Linked DNA regions of Methyloterricola oryzae. The main gene of each other region encodes a partner of the protein of the gene in region 3 in a complex. Links are inferred from orthologs where the notes say so. Each region holds a gene or a part of one and is shown on either strand. Other genes may lie near its edges.

Evidence for each region.
Region 1: the proteins of dnaX (region 3) and dnaN are in contact, whole or in part, in a cryo-EM structure (PDB 8GIZ), measured with the Escherichia coli proteins. The link is inferred for Methyloterricola oryzae from one-to-one orthologs.
Region 2: the proteins of dnaX (region 3) and EK23_RS05235 are in contact, whole or in part, in a cryo-EM structure (PDB 8GIZ), measured with the Escherichia coli proteins. The link is inferred for Methyloterricola oryzae from one-to-one orthologs.
Region 4: the proteins of dnaX (region 3) and holA are in contact, whole or in part, in a cryo-EM structure (PDB 8GIZ), measured with the Escherichia coli proteins. The link is inferred for Methyloterricola oryzae from one-to-one orthologs.

Annotation. Positions count from the first base shown.
Region 1 is NZ_JYNS01000016.1:7,922-10,932, reverse strand. Bases 31-2,969 are described here. They hold dnaN (DNA polymerase III subunit beta), read right to left. Parts: upstream 2,081-2,969; coding sequence 980-2,080; downstream 31-979. Other genes in these bases: dnaA (chromosomal replication initiator protein DnaA), read right to left, coding at 2,148-2,969; recF (DNA replication/repair protein RecF), read right to left, coding at 31-918. Outside these bases: more of recF, read right to left, coding at 1-30; more of dnaA, read right to left, coding at 2,970-3,011. UniProt on the Escherichia coli protein: Confers DNA tethering and processivity to DNA polymerases and other proteins. Acts as a clamp, forming a ring around DNA (a reaction catalyzed by the clamp-loading complex) which diffuses in an ATP-independent manner freely and bidirectionally along dsDNA.
Region 2 is NZ_JYNS01000002.1:320,198-323,268, reverse strand. The notes cover bases 39-3,037. They hold EK23_RS05235 (DNA polymerase III subunit delta'), read right to left. Parts: upstream 2,035-3,037; coding sequence 1,042-2,034; downstream 39-1,041. Other genes in these bases: mltG (endolytic transglycosylase MltG), read right to left, coding at 2,635-3,037; tmk (dTMP kinase), read right to left, coding at 2,031-2,642; EK23_RS05240 (PilZ domain-containing protein), read right to left, coding at 669-1,025; EK23_RS05245 (TatD family hydrolase), read right to left, coding at 39-605. In the rest of the region: more of EK23_RS05245, read right to left, coding at 1-38; more of mltG, read right to left, coding at 3,038-3,071. UniProt on the Escherichia coli protein: Part of the beta sliding clamp loading complex, which hydrolyzes ATP to load the beta clamp onto primed DNA to form the DNA replication pre-initiation complex.
Region 3 is NZ_JYNS01000009.1:30,068-33,003, forward strand. Bases 1-2,864 are described here. They hold dnaX (DNA polymerase III subunit gamma/tau), read right to left. Parts: upstream 2,302-2,864; coding sequence 700-2,301; downstream 1-699. Other genes in these bases: recR (recombination mediator RecR), read right to left, coding at 1-306; EK23_RS12915 (YbaB/EbfC family nucleoid-associated protein), read right to left, coding at 310-633; EK23_RS12925 (DUF475 domain-containing protein), read right to left, coding at 2,575-2,864. Outside these bases: more of EK23_RS12925, read right to left, coding at 2,865-2,936. UniProt on the Escherichia coli protein: Part of the beta sliding clamp loading complex, which hydrolyzes ATP to load the beta clamp onto primed DNA to form the DNA replication pre-initiation complex.
Region 4 is NZ_JYNS01000004.1:187,890-190,914, forward strand. Bases 40-2,992 are described here. They hold holA (DNA polymerase III subunit delta), read right to left. Parts: upstream 2,060-2,992; coding sequence 1,019-2,059; downstream 40-1,018. Other genes in these bases: EK23_RS08210 (glutamate-5-semialdehyde dehydrogenase), read right to left, coding at 40-952; EK23_RS08220 (LPS-assembly lipoprotein LptE), read right to left, coding at 2,056-2,574; leuS (leucine--tRNA ligase), read right to left, coding at 2,586-2,992. Also shown: more of EK23_RS08210, read right to left, coding at 1-39; more of leuS, read right to left, coding at 2,993-3,025. UniProt on the Escherichia coli protein: Part of the beta sliding clamp loading complex, which hydrolyzes ATP to load the beta clamp onto primed DNA to form the DNA replication pre-initiation complex.

The DNA.
Region 1 (3,011 bases), on a different replicon or contig from region 3:
CGATGCCAAATCATCGATCAACACGCATCCGCGCTTCCCCAATTGGCTCTCCAAAAGGTTCGCTTGCGACAAGAGCAGGGCAAAAACCAGCATCTTAATCTGGCCCCGCGAAAAAAAATGCCGGACCGGCCTTCCGTCCATTTGAATGACGAAATCACCCCGATGCGGCCCATATTGCGTATAGCCGAACCGTCTGTCAGCCTGGACGTTCGCCTGAAGCACTTCAGGCAATGAACGTGCGACATCCCACCCAGGGTTAACCTTTATATGCAGATCATGAATTCCAAGAAAATGCACCGTCGCTTTCAAGAAAAATGGTTGCAAACACTCCAAATAACGAGAACGCGCTTCGGCAATCAGCAGACCATAACGCCCAAGTTCATGGTTCCATGTTTCCAAACCCTGCGACGAACCTGCCCGCAGCAGTGCATTGCGCTGACGCAGCGCTTTGACATAGCCACGCCAGGCAGTGAGGTATTCGTAATCCTGATGAAAAACGCCCCAATCCAAAAATTGCCGCCGGAATTTCGGTGCATCGTCCAGAAGAGAACTACTACCCGGGTGTATCAGTAATACGGGTAGAATCCAGACTAGTTCCGCCGTGGACATCAGCTTGCGCCCATCCACCACAATGTCTCGTCCCTGTTTGTACAACTGCACTCCGAGACTGACCTGACTTGGCCTCTCTAAAATAACTGCCTTTCCAGAGACGGTGAGCGAATCCTGAGAAAGTCGGATAATCTGTGCAGCCTGCGTGGATCGAAATGAACGCCCTCTACCTAAAATGTGCAAGGCCTCCAGCAACGACGTCTTACCGCTGCCATTGGGACCCACCAAGAAATTGATATGTGGGGATGGTTCAAGCGCCGCGACTTCGATGTTGCGAACATTTCGAACATCGACTTTCGTCAGGCTCATGTTGATGGTGAGAAAAAATCTATGCAGACTTTGCCCACGGACGGGCACATAAACTTCATAATTATAATTTTAAGGGCATTACCACAAACTTGTAGCTCTGATCGACCAGATCTTCCAACAGTGCGCTGTTGGCTGCTTCAGTGAGTGAAAGCCGGACGCCTTCAGAATCGATGTTGTTAATCGCGTCCAACAGATAGGTCGCATTGAAGCCGACGGACGCACCAGGCCCTTCCAGATCCACTTCCACCTCTTCCCGAGCCTCTTCCTGTTCGCTATTGTGCGACTCGATTGTCATGATGCCATCCTTGACATCCACATTAATACCCCTGAATTTCTCGTTTGACAAAATCGCAACACGAGTAAGCGCAGCTTTCAACATTGCCTTGTCCGCCGTAACCACCGTGACAATTTCCTTCGGCATGACGCGCTGGAAGTCCGGAAAGCGGCCCTCGATCAGCTTGGCGGAAAAATTGAGATTTCCCACCCGTATCCGAATGTTGTTGGCAGCAATATGGGTGCTGACTATCGAATCATCCTCACCCAGCAGCCTGAAAAGCTCCATGACGCCTTTACGTGGAATGATGATCTGCCGTCCCTGTGGGAACTCATGATCGAGGACGCCCTCATAAAGCGCCAAGCGATGTCCGTCAGATGCGACCGTGCGGATGTAACCCGAAGCAAGTTCGAGCATCAAACCGTTCAGGTAATAGCGGACGTCCTGCTGTGCCATGGCATAGAGCGTCTTTTCCATGGCCTTCTTCAACAAGCCGCTACTGAATTCTACCGTCAGTTCCGCTGGGCTTAAGTCAAATGCGGGATAATTTCCGGCCGGAAGCGTATTCAGACTGAAGCGGCTACGTCCACACTGTATCGACAAGCGGTCCTGCATCGCTTCGAACTTGATGGTATCTCCTTCAGGGAGACTCCTGCAGATATCGAGCAATTTACGGGCTGGAATGGTGATTTCACCTTCGTCTCCAGTATCCACATCCGCCTGTGTCACCAACTGAATCTCGAGGTCGGTGCCGGTCAGTTCCAGGCAATTTCCAGAAAGCCTCAGGAGAACATTCGAGAGAATCGCCATGGTCTGCTTACGCTCTACGACACTCACGACCTTCTGCAAGGGCGCCAGCAGCTTATCTCTGGAAATCGAAAATCTCATATGGGGCACGTCCAACCAGAAAATATTGGATCCATCGAAAGAAGTCCTTACCGGGGCTCAAGCGGAGTCAGTTGGACAAGATACGGATCAAATTCGAATAGTCTTCCAGAAACTTGTTGTCGCTTTCCTTCAATTCCGCAACTTTACGCGTCGCGTGCAAAACCGTGGTGTGGTCGCGTCCCCCGAACATCTGACCAATCTCGGGTAGACTGTGATTGGTAAGCTCCTTCGCAAGGGCCATGGCCATCTGCCTCGGCCGTGTCACAGAGCGCGTTCGCTTGTTTGAAAGCAGATCCGCAACGCGGATCTTAAAGTACTCCGCAACCGTCTTCTGGATGTTATCCACATTCACCATGCGGTCCTGCAGAGCGATGAGATCTCTCAGAGCCTCCTTGGCGAAGTCCAGCGTGATTGGCTTGCCGGTGAAATGCGAATTGGCGATCACACGACGCAGCGCCCCTTCAAGTTCACGAATATTGGAACGGATGCGCTTGCCAATGAAAAAAGCCACTTCCGGTGAAAGATCAACGCCCGCGTTTTGTGCCTTGGTCATCAGGATCGCCACGCGCGTCTCTAGATCCGGCGGTTCCACAGCAACCGGAAGCCCCCATCCAAAGCGGGACTTTAGCCGTTCTTCCAACCCTTTGATTTCCTTTGGATATCTATCACAAGTCAGCACAACCTGATGCTTGTTCTCCAATAATGTATTAAAGGTGTGGAAAAACTCTTCCTGCGAGCGCTCCTTGCCCGCAAAGAACTGAATGTCGTCGATCAACAAGGCATCCACCGTACGGTAGAACTCCTTGAATGCATTGATGGCGTTATGCTGAAGTGCCTTGACCATGTCCGAGACAAATCGCTCCGAATGAAGATAGACGATATTGGCAGATGGGTTTCCCCTCAGAATCTCATTCCCTATGGCATGCATTAG
Region 2 (3,071 bases), on a different replicon or contig from region 3:
ATGAGGAAGCGCTCCTCCGGCACCTTGCGCGCAACCTCCTGGATTTGAGCGGCGTTGCGGAAGGTGACGATGCCGGAGAAGGAAATATGGAAGTTCAGGTCCAAAGCCTGCCGGGCAGTCTCCCAATCCTCGGTGAAGCAATGGAACACGCCACCCACCTCGGCGGCATTCTCCTCCCTCAATATCCTCAAGGTGTCCGCCCGCGCCTCGCGGGTATGCACGATCAGGGGCTTTCCACAGGCCCGGGCGGCCCGGACATGGGTGCGCAAACGCTCATGCTGCCACCCTAGGTCGCCCTCGCTGCGAAAGTAATCCAGGCCGGTCTCGCCGATCGCCACCACTTTGGCATGGGCGGCCAGCTTCACCAACTCTTCCGCGTCAGGCTCGCGGCAGTCCTGCTCGTTGGGATGCACGCCGACGGATACGGAAATGCAGTCATACGCTTCCACCTGGCTCAGCATGGCCGGATAGACCTCCAGGCTGATGGATACGCAGAGCATGTGCTCGATGCCCTGTTCTTTGGCGTCTTCAACGAAGGCGGCGAAATCGTTCTTGAAGGGACCCAGATCGAGGCGGTCCAGGTGGCAGTGGGAGTCGATCAGCATGCTGGAGAGTGTGCGCTTGGTTGGCCCGCAGGTGCGCGCCGCGCAGGCCATTCGGGCGGATGTCTACATGGTGTGGGTCGGACGGTCGCTTTCCACGGCGCCGGCCAGATAGTTCTCGATGCGGCTGCGGGTGGTGCCCCCATCCTGTTCGCTGAATTGTACCCCGATGCCGGTGGAGCGGTAACCCTCGGAACCCTTGGGCGTGATCCAGATGATCTTGCCGGCCACCGGAATACGGTCGGTTTCCTCCATCAGGTTGAGCAGCATGAACACTTCATCCCCCAACTGATAGGGCTTGTTGGTGGGTATGAACAAGCCCCCATTTTTGACGAAGGGCATATAAGCCGCATAGAGCGCATTCTTGTCGCGGATGGTCAGAGACAGGATGCCTTGGCGCGCCGGTGTCTGGGCTTCACTCATGATGTCGTGTCCGTTGTCAGCCCTTGGTCGCCAGTCGCGACCAGTGGATCAGTATTTCTTCCAGAACCATTTGTCGGTTAGCCTGGCCCGCCAGCCGCCTGCGGCCCTGGCCAATGATATCCCGCAAGCGGAATAGCTGCCTTAATTCTAGCCGCGACGCCAGGCCCTGCAAGCCCTCGCGCAGATCGGAATTGTCAAGGTAGCCGCAGTCCGGCGCGGCGCGCAGCCGGACCAGATCGCAGGTCCAGCTGTTCAGCCAGTCAACCAGTTGTTCGCCGGGATGCTTCTGCCAGGCCTCCGCGGCGAGCACCGGATCCGACTGACCGGCCGCGACCTCGCTCCAGAGGCGAAAGAAACCTGCACGTGACCGGATCAAATCGTCCGCCTTGAACGCCAGCGCCTTGAACGGCCCGCCTTGGGCCAGGGACAAGAGGACCTGGGCATCCTCGCCGCAGCCGTTGACCGTGAGCCATCGCAATGCCTCCGCGCGTCCCGGCGTGGCGATATCCAGACGCTGACAGCGGCTGCGAATGGTTGCCGGCAGTTGGTCCTGCACCTCGCTGATCAAAAGCAGACTTGTGTGCTCATCGGGCTCTTCCAGAGTCTTCAGCAGACTGTTGGCCGCCGCCACTGTCATCTGCTCCGCCGGGCTCAGGATCACCACTCGCCGTCCGCTATACTGCGGCGTCAGGGCCAGCAGCCCGATCAGTCCGCGAATACCGTCCACCGTAATGGGTTTACCGGGCTCAGCCGGTTCAATCCGCAGGTAGTCGGGATGATTGCCCGCCTCGACCAACTGGCAGGCCGGACAGTGCCCGCAGGCGTATGCGCCCACGGGGTCGCGGCACAACAGCCGGCGCGCATAGGCATCCGCCATACGGCCTTTGCCCAGGCCTTCCTTACCTGAAAGCAGCAGCGCCTGCGGCACGCGTCCTGCATCGACGTAGGACGCGAGCAGAGACCATGGCGTAGCCAGCCAGGGACAGTTCTCGAAGCGCAACCCGTTCACAAGGCCTCGATGCAGCGCAGGATCTGATCCTGCACGGCTGGTAGGGCCTGGCTGGCGTCGATCAGTCGGATACGCTGCGGTACGCTGCGCGCGCGCGCCAGATACGCCTCGCGGATGCGACGGAAGAAGTCCAGGTCTTCCGATTCAAAACGGTCCGCAGCGCCGCGGCGCTTTGCCCGGGCCAGCCCGACTTCGACCGGCGCATCGAACAACAGGGTCAGATCCGGCTCCAGTTCCTGTTGCACATAGCGCTCCAGGCTGGCGATGACGGCCGCGTCGATGCCACGCCCGCCACCCTGGTAGGCATAACTGGCATCGGTGAAGCGGTCGCTCACCACCCAGTCGCCGTTTTCAAGCGCTGGCCGAATCACGTCCTGCACATGCTGGGCGCGGGCCGCAAAAACCAGCAGCAGTTCCGTCGGCGGAGACACCTGTCCGTCTCCCAGCAGGATGGCCCGCACCTGCTCTCCCAGCGGCGTGCCGCCCGGCTCCCGCGTCACGATGACCCGCCTGCCACGCCGTTCCAGGCATTCCTTGACGAAGGCCAGGTTGGTACTCTTGCCCAGGCCCTCGCCGCCCTCCAGGGTGATGAACTTTCCTTTACTCATGCTTGCGCGCCTTCTGGAACTGCTCCACGAAGTGCCGGTGCTCGTCCAGGGACCTGGAGAACACATGGGTGCCATCGCCGCGAGAAACAAAATACAGGCTGTCACCCGGCTCGGGGTGCAGCGCGGCATGGATGGCCTGGGCGCCGGGACAGGCGATGGGCGTGGGCGGCAGCCCCGGACGCACATAGGTGTTATAGGGCGTGTCCTGAACCAGGTCTGCGCGCCGGATGTCGCCCATGAAACTGTCCCCCATCCCGTAGATGACGGTTGGGTCGGTCTGCAAGAGCATGCCCTGAGCCAGCCTGCGCGTGAACACCCCTGCAATGCGCGCCCGTTCCTCGGGACGTCCTGTCTCCTTCTCGACGATGGATGCCATGATCAAGGCCTGGTAAGGCGTCAGCCAGGGCAAACCCTCGGCTCGGCCCCGCC
Region 3 (2,936 bases):
CTTGAAGCCGGTGGCTTGTTCGATGGCAAATACTTCGGAAGGGGATTCCACGACGCAGAGGGTACCCGTATCGCGGCGTGGGTCGCTGCAGACCGGGCAGAGTTCGCCCTCTGTCAGGGTGCGGCACAGGCGACAGTGGCCTATGTGTTCCAGCGCATCGAGCAAGGCTTCTGCCAGGGCTTGGGCGCCTTCACGATTGCGCTGCAACAGATGCAAGGTCATGCGCTGCGCAGACTTCGGTCCCACCCCGGGCAGGCAGCGGAAGGCCTGTATGAGCCGCTCGATCTTGCCGCCCCCGGCGCGCATCGCTCAAAATGGCAGTTTGAAGCCGGCCGGCAGCTCGATGCCTCCCGTCAGGCTCGCCATCTTCTCCTGCTTTAGCTTGCCCACCTTACGCACGGCGTCGTTGACGGCGGCAGCCACCAGGTCTTCCAACATGTCGCGGTCGTCCTTGACCAGACTGTCGTCGATGCTGAGCTTGAGGACCTCGCGCTTGCCATTCATGACGATCTTGACCAAACCACCGCCCGATTCTCCATGGACCTCGGTGCTGGCAAGCTCTTCCTGAGCCTTGCGGACATTTTCCTGCATTTGCTGGGCCTGCTGCATCAGGCTTGCCAGGGGATTCTTCATGCGTGTTCTCCGAATGGTGCGGTGAAATAACCCGGAGCGTGCTGCGGTCTTGAGCGCCAGCAGCCGCTAGTCCAAGGGTTTGATGGAGCCCGGAAGAACGCGCGCATCGAAACGCTCCTTCAAGGCGCGAATGTTCTCATCCTGCTCAATTTCCTGCTCGGCCTGTCGCTGGCGTTCTTCGCGCGCACGCTGAATCAGGGCGGCTGGCGTCTCCTGCTGCGGCGTATCGGCACTGAAGCTGAGTTTCACGGGGCGGCCGAAATGCTGCTGCAGGGCTTTCTCCAGCTTGCTTTCCAACTGTGCGGTGCGGACGCTGCCAAACTGGGGATCCAAGGCAAGGACGACGCGGCTGTCGTCCACGGTCACCAAGGTGCAGTTTTGCGCCAGTTGCTGAGTCAGGCCGGAAAGCCCCATGGCTCGGATCATCTGCGGCCAGTCGCCGGAATCTGCGTTGGCCTTGGGCGGCGGCGCGGGCGCTGTGGCGACGCTGGCCGGGAGGGGCGCCGCAACGGTGCGCGGCTTGGGCTGTTGCGCGAGGACAGGACGCGCCGGCGCCTGCGATTCACCGCCCGGTTCCGTGCCTGCAGTGTCCGGCCGGAAAGCCAGCATTCGCAACAGCACCATTTCAAAGCCGGCGCGCGGGTCCGGGGCCAGAGGCAGGTCGCGCTGGCCCAGCAAGGCAATCTGGTAATAGAGCTGCAGGTCATCTGCCGGGATGTGCTCCGCCAGCGCCAGCAGGGCGTCCGCGTCATCGTCGTGGCGCACAGCCTCCGGGACCCACTGCGCCAGCGCCGCATGGTGCAGGATGATCAGCATCTGCTGCAGGGCGTCGCTGAAGCTGGATGCATGGGCCGCCATGTCGGCGGAGATCTCCAGCAGCTTCGCCGCGTTGCTTTCGGCCAGCGCCCACAGCAGATCAAACAGGGGGGTACGCGCCACCGTGCCCAGCATCGCGCTGACCGGTTCCTCGGCTAAGCTGCCGCCACCGTGGGCGATGGCCTGATCGAGCAGGCTTAGGCCGTCGCGCATGCTGCCGTCGGCGGCACGGGCCAAGCTGCGCAGGGCGTTCGAATCGAAGGCAATCGACTCCTCGCGCAGTATTCGTTCCATCTGGCCACGAATTTGCTCGGCGCTCAGGCGCTTCAGGTTGAACTGCAGGCAGCGCGACAGGACGGTGACCGGGATCTTCTGCGGATCCGTGGTCGCCAGCAGGAACTTGACGTGCGGCGGGGGTTCTTCCAGGGTCTTGAGCAAGGCGTTGAAGCTGTGGCCGGACAGCATGTGCACTTCGTCTATCAGATAGACCTTGAAGCGCCCCTGGCTGGGAGCATACTGCACGTTTTCAAGCAACTCGCGGGTGTCCTCGACCTTGGTGCGTGAGGCGGCATCGACCTCGATCAGGTCTACGAAGCGGCCTTCGTCCACTTCGCGGCAAATCAGGCATTGCCCACAGGGATCGGCGCCCGAGCGGGCGTCACAATTCATGGCCTTGGCCAGGATGCGGGCCAAGGTGGTTTTGCCCACGCCGCGCGTGCCGGTGAAAAGGTAGGCGTGGTGGGTGCGGTCGAACTCCAGTGCGTGGGTCAGAGCCTTGACCACGTGCTCCTGGCCAACGACTTCCTTGAAGTTGCGCGGACGCCATTTGCGGGCAAGCGCCTGATAGGCCATGACTTGCGTCTACTGGAATCGGGGAAGAGATGGGGTGGCAAGCCAGGAAAGCCGCACCCCGGCACACGAATCCGCTACTACCGTTGCTCCCTTCCGGGCCTGGCGGGGTTCGCAGCGTATCATTGCGAGGGGACCAACATGGCTCGCCATAGAAATCTTACGTTTCTGCCTGATCCCGAGGGCCGGGCTAACGAAAGAGCGCGCATTATGCGGCAAGCGGTCCTGGATTACAAGCCGGCGTGAGGCAGTTTTCGCTCCCGCGCGTGCGAGCCATTACCTGGCCGCCTTACGGCGCAGCCGGATGGAGGACCACAGGGACATCAGGATCAGGCTCATGCCGATCAGACCGGTCGCCCACTCGGGGACGTGCGCGAAGGTATCGGCGAGCATCAGCAGGGCCAGTGCGCCAATGGCGTAATGAGCTCCGTGCTCGAGGAACAGGTACTCCTCCAGCATGTTCCGCTGCACCAGGAACAGAGTGAGGCTGCGCACGAACATGGCGCCAATAGTCAGCCCCAGCAGGATGACGACCACATCCTTGGTGATGGCGAAAGCGCCTATCACGCCATCGAAGGAGAAGGACAGGTCCAGCAGTTCCAGATACAGGAAAGAGACGAACCCCGCCTTGTGGACTG
Region 4 (3,025 bases), on a different replicon or contig from region 3:
CCTCTGTCGCCGCAACACAGTCGGGGATGTAGGTGCGGGTCACTTCGCAGCCTCGAATCTCCACGCCTTTTTCGCGCAGTTTCAGGGCCATTTCCGGAAGCAGGTCGTTGGCGCAGCTCGCCGCGACCAGCAGGGTTTCCATGGCGTTGCAGACCCCATAACGGTGGGTCTTGGCGTTGAGCGCGATGCGCAGGGCCTTGTCGCGGTCGGCGCCCTCATCGATGTAGACATGGCAGATGCCGTCCAAATGCTTGATGATGGGGATGCGCGACTCTGCCATGATGCGCTCGATCAATCCCTTGCCTCCGCGCGGGACGATGACATCCACGTGCTTGTCCAGATTCAGCAGCGCCCCGACGGCGGCACGGTTGGTGGTTTCGATCAATTGCACGGCGTCCTGGGGCAGTCCGGCCTGTTCCAGTCCGGTGCGGATGCAAGCCGCAATCGCCTTGTTGGAATGGATGGCCTCGGAACCGCCGCGCAGGATGCAGGCATTGCCCGATTTCAGGCACAGGGCCGCAGCATCCGCCGTCACGTTGGGACGCGACTCGTAGATGATGCCCACCACCCCCAGAGGCACGCGCATGCGGCCGACCTGAATCCCGGTGGGCCGAAAGGTCAGCCCGGAAATCTCGCCCACGGGGTCGGCCAGGGCCGCCACCTGGCGCAGGCCTTCCGCCATGGCCGCAACCCGCTTGGCGTCGATCACCAGACGCTCCAGCATGGCCGCTTCCAGTCCCTTCTGGCGGCCGGCCTCCAGATCGCGCCCGTTTTCCTCAATCAGAAAATCGGCGCGCGCTTCCAGTTCCGCCGCGATGGCCGCCAAGGCACGATTCTTGGCCGCAGTCTCGGCACGGCCAATCAGCCGCGACGCGGTGCGGGCGCGTTCGCCCACGGCAAGAATATAACTGTTGATGTCGTCAGAATCGGAAAATCGAGCGGGCATATTCATGGGTCACGGACAGGTTCTGGCGTTGAATAGGGGGTTAAACAATGAAAGGCCGGCGTGCGGAGCCGTTCAGGCGATGTCCTCCCGTAGACGTCGCGACGCGGGTCCCCGGCCCGCCATGGTCATGCACACATCCAACAGCGCGTCCCAGGCTTCCCCGGTGTCCTGCCCCTTGATGATGCGATCGGATCTTGAACACGCCAGCAAGGACTGCCGCACCTGCTCGCGGTCCAGCCGCTGCAGTGCTTTAACCATCCCGGCCTTGCGGCTGTCCCAGATTCGCAGCCGGCTGAACGCGGCATCCGGGGTGGAGCCGTCCGCCACCGCGGCCTGCACGGAGGCCACCACGCGCAGGTCGCGGGCCAGCGCCCACAAGGCCACGGCGGCGGCAATCCCTTCAGCGCGCAGCGCGGCCAGTATCCGGTTGGAGCGCACCAACTGGCCCTGCAGGGCTGCCTCGGACAGGTCATACACATCGTAGCGGGCGCTGTCCGCCACCGCCTTGCGAATCATCTCGTCCTCGATCCGTCCCGAACCGCAGAGGATGTGCAGCTTCTCCACTTCCTGGGCCGCGGCCAGCAGATTGCCTTCCACCCGCGCCGCCAGCAGGGCCAGCCCGGACCGGTCGGCCAGCATGTTGCGGGCGCCCATGCGCCGATCCAGCCAAGCGATGAGCTGGGGACCTTCCAGTGGCCAGACCTGGATGAAAACGCCCTTGGGCTCCAGCGCCTGGAACCAGCGGCTTTTCTTCTGCTCGTCGCCCGTCAGCTTCGGCAGGCTGACGATGAGCACGGCATCTTCGGGAATCCGCTCGGCATAGCGCACCAGCGCATCGGCGCCGGCCTTGTCCGGCTTGCCCGGCAGGCGCAGGTCGAGAATGCGCAGATCACCGAACAGGGAATAGGATTCCGCCGCCTCCAGCAACTGGCCCCACTCGAAACCGCTGTCGACATAGAACAGTTCCCGGCTGGCGTAGCCTTTGGCGCGCGCGGCCTCGCGGATGGCATCCACGGCCTCGCCCAGTTGCAAGGGTTCGTCGCCGGAAACCAGGTAGACCGGCGCGATGCCTTTGCGAAGGGCATCCGGCAACTGATCCAGCTTGAGCTTCACGACTTCCCCGGCGGCGGCTTGTTCAACGCCGAGATGGCCCGGCGCAACAGGGTCTGCGCAGCCTCCTGCTGCATCTCCGTGCGCATCACGCCTTCCTCGGCGACCTGCGCCAGCGGCAGGGTCTGGTCGTTGAAGTAGTCGCGCCGCACTTCGATGTCCTGGCGCGGCAACAGCACTTCCCCTTCCGGGGTTCGCACGTCGTATACGATGCGATAGAACAGGTCGAACTCGGTACTGCGGCCGAAACGGCTCAAGGTGAGGGAGCGCCGGGAATGATAGGCGCGGTAGACGTGCACGATCCCCGCAGCTTCGGCGGGCGATTTCACCAGGCGCCCGCCCACCAGGCCCAGCGCAGTGCTGAAATCGCCGTACAGCGCATTGCTGGAGCCGATCCCCTGCAGCAGGATGCCCTTGGCGAAGGTCGGGCCACCCGAGCCGCGCAAATGGAATCCGCAGCCCGCCGTCACAGCCAAGACCGCAGCGAGCAACAGAAGGCGGGGGATACGCGCGCGCATGGACATGAGCCTCATACCACGATGTTGACCAGCTTGCCGGGAACCACGATGACCTTCTTCGGCGGCTTGCCCTCCATGAAACGCTGGGCGGTCTCGTCCGCCAGGGCCACGCCCTCAACGAGTTCGCGCGAAGCATCCGCCGCCACGCTGATCTTGCTGCGCAGCTTGCCGTTGACCTGCAGGACCAGCTCGATGGTGTCCTGAACCAGGGCCGCCTCATCCACCGCCGGCCACGGCGTATTGACCGCCATTTCCGGGTGACCCAGTTCCCGCCACAGCCGATGCGATGCATGGGGCACGATGGGTGACAGCATCAAGACCACCGATTCCAGCGCCTCCTGCCGGATCGCCCGGCCCGCCTCGCTCTCGTCTTCGAAGCGCGACAGGGCATTGAGCAGTTCCATGTTGGCGGCGATGGCCGTATTGAACGTGTAGCGGCGCGCATAATCGT